2 regions of the Paenibacillus sp. FSL R10-2788 genome follow, and region 2 is predicted to be linked to the other one. Evidence: riboswitches for the same ligand, from Rfam matches in the RefSeq annotation. Region 2 holds a riboswitch; the other holds the start of a gene.
What was found. Region 2 has a riboswitch for cyclic di-GMP ahead of NSQ50_RS30150 (NPCBM/NEW2 domain-containing protein). Riboswitches for the same ligand answer to the same signal wherever they lie in the genome.

Region 1 (5,412 bases), 6.4 Mb from region 2:
CAGTTCTGTTTGGATGTCGATAGCGACTTTACCGCTGCAGACTACGAGCCGTTTAACTTCACTTGGTTTCTGGCCAAGCAAAGATTCAGCTAATACAGGCTTGAATTGTCCTGAAGCCAGCTCGGTTCCGGCAGAAGTGCTGCGCGTATTACGAATGAGACTTTTCGGCGTCATAATGACTAGCGGTTTAGCATCTTCCTGCCCGCATAACGCTGCTTGGCGCCGCAGCAGATGGAAATATTGCGAAGCGGTAGTCAGATTAGCGACTGTCCAGTTCTCCTCAGCGGATAGCTGCAAGAACCGTTCCAGCCTACCGCTGGAGTGCTCAGGTCCCTGTCCTTCGTAGCCATGCGGCAGCATGATGACGAGATTGCTGCGCTGTGTCCATTTGGCGCGTCCAGCCGCAATGAACTGGTCAAAAATAACCTGACCCGCATTGGCGAAATCACCATACTGTGCTTCCCAGATTACGAAGGTTTCCGGTGCAAACACATTATAACCATATTCAAAGCCTAATACTGATGCCTCTGACAATGGACTGTTGTATACGCCAAAGGAGGCACGGGAATCGCTTAGCTGATGTAGCGGAGAGAATAAATCTCCTGTTTTACTGTCGTGCAGCACCAGATGGCGATGTGCGAAGGTTCCGCGTTGGGCATCTTGACCGCTCAGTCGGATGGGCGTCCCATTTTTCAAAATGGTAGCGAAGGCTAACGTTTCAGCCAGTGCCCAGTCGACCTTTTCACCCTCATTCAGTGCATCTTTACGACGTTGTAAAATGCGCTCCAGCTTCGGATAAACCTGGAATCCAGCTGGAACCGTCAACAGTTCACGATTGATCTCCTGCAGGCTGGAGATGGATACCGCTGTAGTGTTTGCCGCTGCGCGGTCCGTTTGTAGAGGAATGAAGGCTTTGGGTTCTTTTTTCTTATGATTGCCTTCCTTCATATTATCGTACGCACGCTGCAATACGCTTTCTGCTTCAGCATTCATCTTTTGTACGTCTTCGGCGGTAAGAACCTTTTCGTTTTTCAGTCTCTCTGCATAAACCTTGTAGACGGTCGGATGATTGCGAACCTTGCCGTAGACAATAGGTTGTGTGGTTTCAGGATCATCCATTTCGTTGTGACCATGACGGCGGTAGCCGATGAGATCAATTACGAAATCTTTTTTGAATTGATGGCGGTATGCGCTAGCTAAACGTACGGCTGCTACGCAGGCCTCTGGGTCATCAGCGTTGACATGGACTATCGGGATTTCATACCCTTTGGCAATGTCACTCGCATAATGCGTAGAACGGGAATCTTCACTTTCAGTCGTAAAACCAATTCGGTTATTAACAATGATATGGATCGTCCCACCATTTTGATAACCTTGAAGTTTGCCGATATTAAGCGTTTCTGCAACAATTCCTTCACCTGGAAAAGCAGCATCACCATGCATCAGCACCGCCATAGCTTTACTGGTATCAATCTTCGGCAGTCCTGCAGTGCTCCGGTCTTCTTGTGCGGCACGAGTGAAACCTTCCACGACAGGATTGACGAATTCCAAGTGACTTGGGTTATTCGCTAGTGTTATTCTTGTGCGTACGGTTTCTCCTTCACGGACAGCACGGTCTGCACCGAGATGGTATTTCACATCACCTGTCCAGCCATAGTTAATGCCTGTGGAGCCTTCGGAAGGGAAAAGCTCCTTGTTCGGAGAATGATGAAACTCTGAAAATATGATATCATAAGGTTTGCCCAAAATATGTGCAAGGACGTTGAGGCGACCGCGATGCGCCATGCCCATCAAAATATGCTCTGCACCGTCATGTGCAGCAGCGCGTACGATTTCGTCTAACATCGGCACAAGAGCATCATTGCCTTCAAGACTGAAACGCTTCTGACCTACAAAAGTCTTGTGGAGGAAGGTTTCAAATTGCTCTACCTGAATCAGGCGGTTCAGGAGCTCTTTGCGTTCTGTATTATTCAGGGGTGCTGGTGAGCTGGTGGATTCTGCCTGTCTATTTAGCCATTGCAGTTCTTTTTCTTCATGCACATGCCCGAATTCATAGGCGATAGTCTTGGTGTATGCCTGACGCATACGTTGCACGGCATCCCACCCGGTATGCACATCATTCGGCGCATTTTCCCATATAAGCGTGGCAGGCAGTGCAATCAGGTCTTCGCGGGTCAGCCCATAGGTTTCAGGCTCAAGATATTTTGCCATGGGATTCTGATCGCGTACCAGCGGATCAATTTCAGCGGCCATATGGCCATATATACGAATATTGGCGATTAGCTTGGAAGCTCTTACTGCTTTTCTAAGCCATTCGGTGTCTCCCGAGATGCGCGGCTGAGGAGCCGGTTCGCTATCCGGAGTTAGGGGAGGGGGTCCCGAATTTGTAAAAAGCTCGCGATAATTATTTTCTACGGTGGAGGGATCTTTCACAAACTGTTCATATCTTTCTTGAATGTAGCCTAAATTGGGTCCGTAATACTTACTCCAAATGGATTCGTTATAGGGCTCTTTGGCTGCCATGAATACATCCTCCTTAACGGATGAACTCCATACGTGACATTTTGTGTCAACGCTTACTGGAGCTGTGATGATTGCGGTTTCATTTCTCATCTTATTGTGCTACTTTCAGCCACTGTAATCAATTCATTCTTTCGTCCAATACGTTCGCAAAATGGTATAGGTTAGCTTGTTCTAATGAAAAGAAGGGTGTTTCTTCTCATTACCCATTCTAAAGGCCTATTAAAATGATTCTATTATCCTTATTTTTAACTATTAGGTCAGTAAATATTTATTTTGCTAGTACAATTTATTTTATGTAACGGACGAGTATCGTGATAATCGGACAAGATCTTTGAAAAAAAATCTTTTATTTTTCGTTTTTAAAATAGAAAGTAACCAGGAATCGACACACTTTTCCGCTTTCTTTTTGTATAATGTTATTGCAGATAGTAATTTTATAGTTTTTTAAGCAGATCCTTTCGTGAAAAGGGTCCAGTAAAAGGTAAACTTGCCGAAAGGAAGGGGCACAAAGTCGCGGGTCTAAGGTAGAGATACTATGACAGCCGGATTGCCTGGGGACGTAAAATCTTAGGGGGAGATTTTTTGGAAAAGTCCAACCAGGGTAGCAACAGAGAACAGCAGTTTATTGATCTGGATCAAGAGTGGGTACATTTATTATTAGCAGCTAAGAAGGCTGGCATTAAGGCAGATGAAATCCGCCAGTTCTTTCATGAGAAAACTGTGCAGATCGTGCAGTAATACATTAGAGGGGTTACATATCGAAAAAGGGCACAGCGGTTCTTCGCTGTGTCCTTTTTCGATATGATTTAGTAGAAGAGAGGATCGTACCAGATTAGTAGGAAGTATTAATCCTTTTGATCGAGCTTCCATTTCTGATAGTCCAGAAATTCTTTGAATTCGCGTTTGCTAATGCCTGAGTCCATAGCTTCCTGCACCAATCGGAACCATTCCGAATCTAAATGTGATTCCTCTGCATCATTTGGTTCTCCATAGAGTAGGGCATGAATGGATACCTGAAGCGCGTCAGCGATCTTTTCGATAAACTGGATGGATGGATTGGATTGGATGTTTCTCTCCACGTTGCTAAGATACGACTTAGCCACATCTGCTCTGTCCGCAAGCTCAGATAGGGAGAAACCCTTGTCTAGGCGGAGCTGCTGGATACGTTGGCCCATATTCTGTGGCACTATGCTGACGCCCCTCCGTAATTTTTGTTATTAGTATAGCAAATATCAATAAATCGGACAAAGTTTATTGTAAAGAGAAGAGCAGCAATCTGCTTATCCGTGGCCGGATTCAGGATCTGCTGCTCTTCGAGTATTTTATTAAATTACTTTATTGATCTTAGTAGTCTTTTTTCGCACCTTGTTTAGCTACGAAATCCCAAGTCAGTGTTAAGCTATCGCCTTGGAAAATATTTTGATCTTGGTTATTTTCCACAAATTCGAATTGGACGGAGAAGCTGTCATTGGTACCGGCTTTAATACCGGATGCTTCGGTAAAGAGTTGATCCCAACCTGTATTTTTTACGAGATCCGGATGCTGACTTTTTAAAGCAGCAAGTGTAGTCTCATAAACTACATTTTCAGGAGAGACGATAGGTACTCCTTTATCATTATTTCTAAGGAATTTAACTTTAATGAACTCGGCTAAATCCAGGTAGTTATCTCCTTTAGCATCCGTGATTTGAGTCGATGTATTCAGAATGATAGATCCGATATCGAGCGAACCATCGTTTTTCAATTTGAAGGATTTAGTTACAGTATCACCTGGTTTCAGGTTAGGAATATTAACGATGACAGAAGGGTCGGAGTTCAGATCGAGTGTACCCGCTGCGAATGTAGCTGTGCTTTGCGCAGTGTCGCTAAAGTATGCGAAGGTTCCTCCGCCGATTAATGATAAACCCAGTGCTGCAGATGCTACGCCAAGACCCAATGTTTTCTTGATACCCATAATAAAATTCCTCCTCAAATTTGTGTTTGAATTTTTTATAAAATTTATATATTGTATCTTCCGGTTCGTAAGCGGAAGTGGACAATCAACTTAGGGCTGTGTTTCTGTTGGGGACGGTGAGGCTGGCAGTAGGGCAGCATTTTTCTTTTCTAATGCAGCTACAGCCTTCCAAGAGGTATACAGAGCATAGAGCAGAAGCATCAAGCCAGGCACGATCATGAGGACTACACTTCCAGCTTTGGAAACCGCGAAATTCATAGCGTAACCGACATAGGGTACAGTGACCCCGGTATACTGAGCTACAACATTCGCAGAACTGGTAGGGTTCATGTCGGGTGCGTCGTTGTTATCGCCTTTAGTGCGATAAACAGCTTCACCAGTAGCGTTATTGACGGTCGCTTCTACAATCCGGTGAGTAATGAGCAGATTATCTTCGTTCCTAAAGGTGATGACATCGCCTGGTTTGAAACGATTCATATCCCCTCCGGGTTTTAATGCGACAATTGAGCCTGTCTGAATTCCTGGTTCCATCGATCCTGAGAGTACGGTTTTGATCTCATATCCGAAGAAAGCAGGTTCACCACCGGAGGCCTTGGATAACACTACGGCTGCCACCAGCAGAATAAAGATCACAAGCATTAAGCTCGATAAGGTATTATTGATAATTTTTTTAATTCGCATCTTATTCTCCACCTTTCTCAGGTTGAGGGTCCGAAGGAGCTTGGGTTGCTACCGGCGGGGTAGTCGTACTGTCTTCCGCCTTTGGCGTCTCTTGTGGAGCCTCTTGCTGAGGAACATCTTTTGGAATTGTGAGCTCTTCACCAATTTCCGGCTTAACCGGGTCAGTGGCTGGGGCTTCAGGTTGTTCTTTATTTGGGGCTTCCGGAGCAGCTTCACCTGACGTTGGAGGGGTTGCCTCAGCTTTCGCTTTATCCT
Region 2 (5,412 bases):
AGTTGTGCAAATAAGCCCTGCTGATTCATAACCACTTTGTTTTCTTCGAGGACATATTTATAGATATCTGATTCATACGGTATACGATTATCTATCGAATTCGCCGCGACAGACATAAACATAGACACCATATTATTAGTTACTTCGCCATATTCCCGTTCACCCATAGCCAAGCGATGCCCGATTTCGTGATTCAGTCCCCAGCCCGGATAAGCTTTGTTAAAATCACCTAACATGGTTCCTACTGTTCCAAGTTGGATCCCTGTATGATCTCCCGCTGCATACATCGCACCATAAGGCTGCATCAAGCGAATATTCTCACGAATTAGCTTGGCATCATGAATCTCGCTACTGCCATCCAGGCCATAGAAGGCAAAAATACTCTTCATCCAGGTGTCATACCCAGTTACGGTGTCCAGCGGGTTATTTCCTTGCGTAATATATTTGTTGTACGCCTCCGTCGCCGTTCCTGTGAAAATAACATGATCGCTGGCCAGTTCTACCACATCTATGAGTTTACGATCTTGAACATTTGGATGAGCCGCTTTATCTTCGTCTAGTCTTTGTTTGTATGTGATTAAGAAGGTTTTGAATTGTTCTGGATCCGTGGTCTTGGTCATAAAAGGAATCTTTTCTAAACCTTCGAAGCGGATCAATGGCGCTTTCCCTTGTTCCTCTGCTGTATAGGGATTTACGATATAAACGGTGCCGCCCTTAGTCACTTCATGTGCATAATAACTATTCATAGCAAATTCAGGAACGGTTATAATGTTCTTACCTGGACGCAATTGCACACCTCTAGCCCAAACATTCCAAGCGGCCTCTTGTTGAGAAAAGACTAAAGAAGGTAGCTTATCGTTAGAAGCTGCATCCACATAAACGTTGATCGTATCTCCAGGCATTGCAACGAGACCTGTAGGCTGGTTGTTCGTACCAAAACCAATTCTCAGGTTTTCCTGCGCATGCTTTTTCATATCTCCACGTTGTTCCGCCTCAATGATGGTGCCTTCGGTTTCAACTTCACCATTCACTAGCCTCTTAGCTAAATCCAAAGAATCTTTCAGGATTGGATAGAGCGGATGTACTTTTGCCGCTTCTTCTAATTCGTTGATTGCTTCGACGCTATTATAAGCAGGCACAACCGCACTCATCGTTCCATCTGTGAAAATACCATTTACAGCTTCGCTTACTTTATCTTCTGTATAAAATCTAAATTCAGCCGCAAAAGGTCTGTTGATATTAGCTTTTGTGAACTTAAATTTTAATCTTTTAAACTTCGTCGGTTCGAATTTAAATTCCAGAAAGTCATTGGTACTAATCGCGGTTCCGCTAGATACAAGTTGGAAGGTCTCTCCTTTACTCGTCTCTGATGCATAGATTTCAAAAGCCTCTGGGAATCCTTTGCGGTTATCTCTAGCCAAAAAAGCCACTCTGTCCAGCACTTCCGCTTGCGCTAGTTCAAACACGACTTCATTCGTGAAGCTTGCATCATTGTTTTTGTTCGTTTCCCAATGCGTAGTGGGCTGGTCATCCAGCATATATTCAGGCTTCGTACCTGGGTAGCTTCCACCGTTCACCGTTACTTTTGATACGTTTGCATTCGGCATTCTATAAGCTTGGCTATAGGCATTTTCATAGGCTGTTCCATACCCTTTTAGCTTCGAAACCTTGGCTGCCGTTGCCTCTACCTGATGGTTCTTCAAAAGGATCTTTGCATTCTCTATCTCTTCTTTAAACTGCGCATACAGTGGATGTGCCTGCACTTCATTCTCTAAAGCTGTTAATTTCTCTGTCGTATTAAAGGCAGCACTAACTTGGCTCAAGGTATCATCTGTAAATAATTTTTTCATTTTAGCAGAGACACTATCCTCTTTATAAAAAGAAAACTCAGCCGCACTCGCCCAATCTTGGTTCGCTTTTTTGAAGACAAATTTAAGTCTCTTAAAAGCCGTAGGTGCGAACTGAATCTCCACTACATCACCGGTTGAGCCTGTATATTCTCCAGAAGACACGAGCGTAAAATCACCCGCATCGGTAGTGGAGCCGTAGATATCAAATTCTTGAGCAAAACCTTTACCTTTCGCACCGGATTGCCTAGCCGCGTATACCATTCTATTTAATTCAGTGGACTCATTGAAAACAAACACAACCTCATTCGTAAACGTTGAACTATTCGGTTTGCCAGTCTCCCAATGCGTGCTCATATCCCCATCCATAGCCTTAGCTATAGGCGAGCCTGAGTAGTTGCCACCGTTATTTGTGATGGATTTAATATTTGCTGGATTCATTCTAAAAACCTCATTATAGGCATTTAGAGCATCCTTGCCGTACAGCTCAAACGGAATAACCGAGGCGTTGCTTAATAAGTTAACCTTACTTTGCGCCACTGTTTTTGTTACATTTACCTTGCTTGCCTCACTTGCTAAAGCATAACCTGCCTCACTCGAAAAACTGGCCAACATGGCCGCCGATGTAGCGATCGCAATCATTTTCTTCATCTCTTCTTACCCCCAGATGTCATATGAATCTCTCCAGTGCCCAAAAATGGGCACAAAAAAAACTACCCCAAAAGAGTAGCTTGATTGCGTATAAAGTCGCCTAAAAATTAAGACTTAATTTTTATTAAACCTTAACAAGCATAAACGCCTTCGGCGTCCTTATAAGGACGGTAAGCGTTTAAGCGAGAAATATAAGATATTAAGTATAGGTGTATAACTTATACTTTCTTATATTTTAACAAAAAGCGTTACACACTCTTTGGCAGCTGGCTGACAATAGTTATGATAACCTTAGTCCCTATAGCTTTGCGTCCCTACATTTCCATAGGTTTGCCTATGAAGTTTCGAATACATTCAAAGAGTAACATAAGCCTAGATCTGATCGCATGATTAATTGGTATGAAATGAGTATAGGTAATTGCAATTAGTTTTTCTCATGTGATAGATATTATTTATCGACTATCCCGGAAGAGAATGGGATCCTTTAGGACTGGAGGTCTAATTAACTCCCCGATCCGAACAAACGCCGGAACCAATTCCACACATCGCCCGTGATGGGAATTAATCCGAAACCATGTTCGCCAACTGCGATTACACCATATGCCCATTGTCCGATAGCTATGGCACCCCCAGCGATCCTGCCTATCGCTATCGCACCAAACGCCGTATCCCCTATGGCGATGGCCCCCAACGCTTTTTCCGCGATTGCGATCGCTCCTACAGCCACTCCTGCAATCGCAATCGCTCCCACTGCGAAGCCAAGCCAGCTAAGTGCTATTGCTCCAATCGCTAACCACATTCCCAGTGATATTGCTCCTAAGGAAAGTACGCCCACGCTTATCGCACCTATGGAAATCAATCCGACAGCTACATCTCCAATAGCGATTAAACCAACAGCTGTCTTTACACGGGGTTTACTTCCATGACCATACTTTTGACCTGAGTATCGCCCTAAATTACTACGAATACTGATGACCGGAAATGAGGGAGAAGGCCATTGATAATCAATTTCTCGTCCATCAAAGCCCCTAGAATCCGCCCAGCGCGTTACAAATTGATGCCATTTCATATCCATCCCGTCCCCCTTTTCAAATTACCTAAATTATACAACCCCGGGGGTTGGCTGTACTCAGACTCTGACCTGAAATTCATCTCATCCTCTGGACCGATATATACTCATTAGGATTACTGTTTGGGAATAGGATCAGGCTTTCCAAATAAATATCCCTGAAACAACTGATAACCACTCTGCTTAAGCCATTCAAAGTCCTCTCTAAACTCCACACCTTCTGCTAAAGGAACAGATTGGATTTCTAAAGCCTTTTCTAAAAATTGTTTAGCTATTTTCTGTTTGTTCGGATCACTGGACACGCCTTGAACATATTTCATATCTAACTTCATGTAATGAGGTTTAAGCTCCAATAACATCTCGATTGTGCTGAAGCCTTCCCCAACATCATCTAAAGCGTATTCAAATCCCCGGTCCTTGTAATATGTCAAAATAGCTTTCAAATGAGCGAGATCATCCACTTTCTCCGTTTCAACAACTTCAAAGACAAAAAGAGAGGGATCGACACCTAATTGATTAGCCAATTCAACCGTTGATCTTAAGCAGAACTCTGGAGCGTAAATTGATGTAGGGATAAAATTAATAAACGTTTTTTTATTTAAGGGCGCAGCATATTTTACGGCAGTCATTCTACATAACCGGTCTAAAGCATATAAACGCCCACGATTCCGTGCTGCCGCAAAGATCTCATTAGGATAGATAAGGGATCCATCTTCTTTTTTAAATCTCGATAAAAGCTCGTATGCAAAAATCTCTTCCCTTACGTTCACAATCGGTTGGAAGTAACAAGTAACAAGACCCTTAGTGATAACCTCATCAATCCACTTCATATCCATTACAGTAGACATCTCGGATAGAGGTCTCCATGCTTGGTCATCTATACGAAATTCAATTTTCCCGGACTCCATATGATCGTTACAGAAATCTAGAAGATCTCGCGCTTCAGCTTCCTTAATCGTAATCACATTTTCTTCTACCTTATGTATCGTATTACTTCTACTCAAGTGATGAATAACCTTAGGTAAAACCCTAAGATTAAGCTCACCATGAGGCTTGATTTGAAAATTCAGCTCTCTTACTACACAATGATTACAAGCCATATTCATAACCCCTTTAATAATCGATTCTCTGAAAAAGATCCCGGAACGGCTCTTCTCAATCGAAATCCGTATACTCCAGTAAATATGTCGCGTCTAACACGGTGATCTGCTGATGTTGAATCTCAATAATCTTTTGCTCTTGCAGATCTTTAAGCACAAGGGTAGCCGTCTCCCTTAACGTTCCGATCATATCCGCGAACTGCTGATGGGTCAATCGAAGATCAATCCTCTGTTTGCCTTGCTCCTCTACTCCAAATCTTTGGTATAGTCTTCTCAGCGTAAATATCGCACGCGCTCTCGCATCATGAAATTTCATTTCATGTAATAACCGATTCGATAAAAATAAACGGTCCATTTGCAGCAGCATCAATTGCTCCTTAATCAACGGGTAATCGGCAAGCATCTGCTTAAAAAGCTCATGTTTAATCTCAAATAATACAGTATCATTCATAGCCACCGCAGACAGCACTCTTATATTGGAGGGATGGATCACTTCCAGATCGCCAAAGAAATCGCCTTTTCCAAAAAGATCTACGGTATGCTCTTTCCCTTTCGTGGTAGCGTACACCCTTATAATCCCCGAATAGATAATGTAGGCATAATCCCCCGGATCTGATTCTGCAAACACCAGGGTCCCCTTAGAATATGCCTTATAAGTGAATAATCCTGAGACCGCCTCGATCTTCTCCGAGGGTAAACCTTGAAAAAAGCGAGTGCCAGTCCAAAAAGAAGCTTCCATCTCATT

Region 1: another riboswitch for cyclic di-GMP. It lies ahead of NSQ50_RS01865 (anti-repressor SinI family protein); the one in region 2 lies ahead of NSQ50_RS30150 (NPCBM/NEW2 domain-containing protein).

Annotation. Positions count from the first base shown of each region.
Region 1 is NZ_JBBOQA010000001.1:418,786-424,197, forward strand. Features, by position in the region: gene NSQ50_RS01860 (2-oxoglutarate dehydrogenase E1 component) at 1-2,523, opposite strand, end outside; cyclic di-GMP riboswitch class I at 2,994-3,078, shown strand; gene NSQ50_RS01865 (anti-repressor SinI family protein) at 3,106-3,261, shown strand; gene NSQ50_RS01870 (helix-turn-helix domain-containing protein) at 3,369-3,698, opposite strand; gene NSQ50_RS01875 (TasA family protein) at 3,868-4,476, opposite strand; gene sipW (signal peptidase I SipW) at 4,567-5,157, opposite strand; gene NSQ50_RS01885 (hypothetical protein) at 5,159-5,412, opposite strand, start outside.
Region 2 is NZ_JBBOQA010000001.1:6,790,822-6,796,233, forward strand. Features, by position in the region: gene NSQ50_RS30150 (NPCBM/NEW2 domain-containing protein) at 1-2,498, opposite strand, end outside; cyclic di-GMP riboswitch class I at 2,757-2,843, opposite strand; gene NSQ50_RS30155 (hypothetical protein) at 3,001-3,573, opposite strand; gene NSQ50_RS30160 (EAL domain-containing protein) at 3,684-4,667, opposite strand; gene NSQ50_RS30165 (Crp/Fnr family transcriptional regulator) at 4,723-5,406, opposite strand.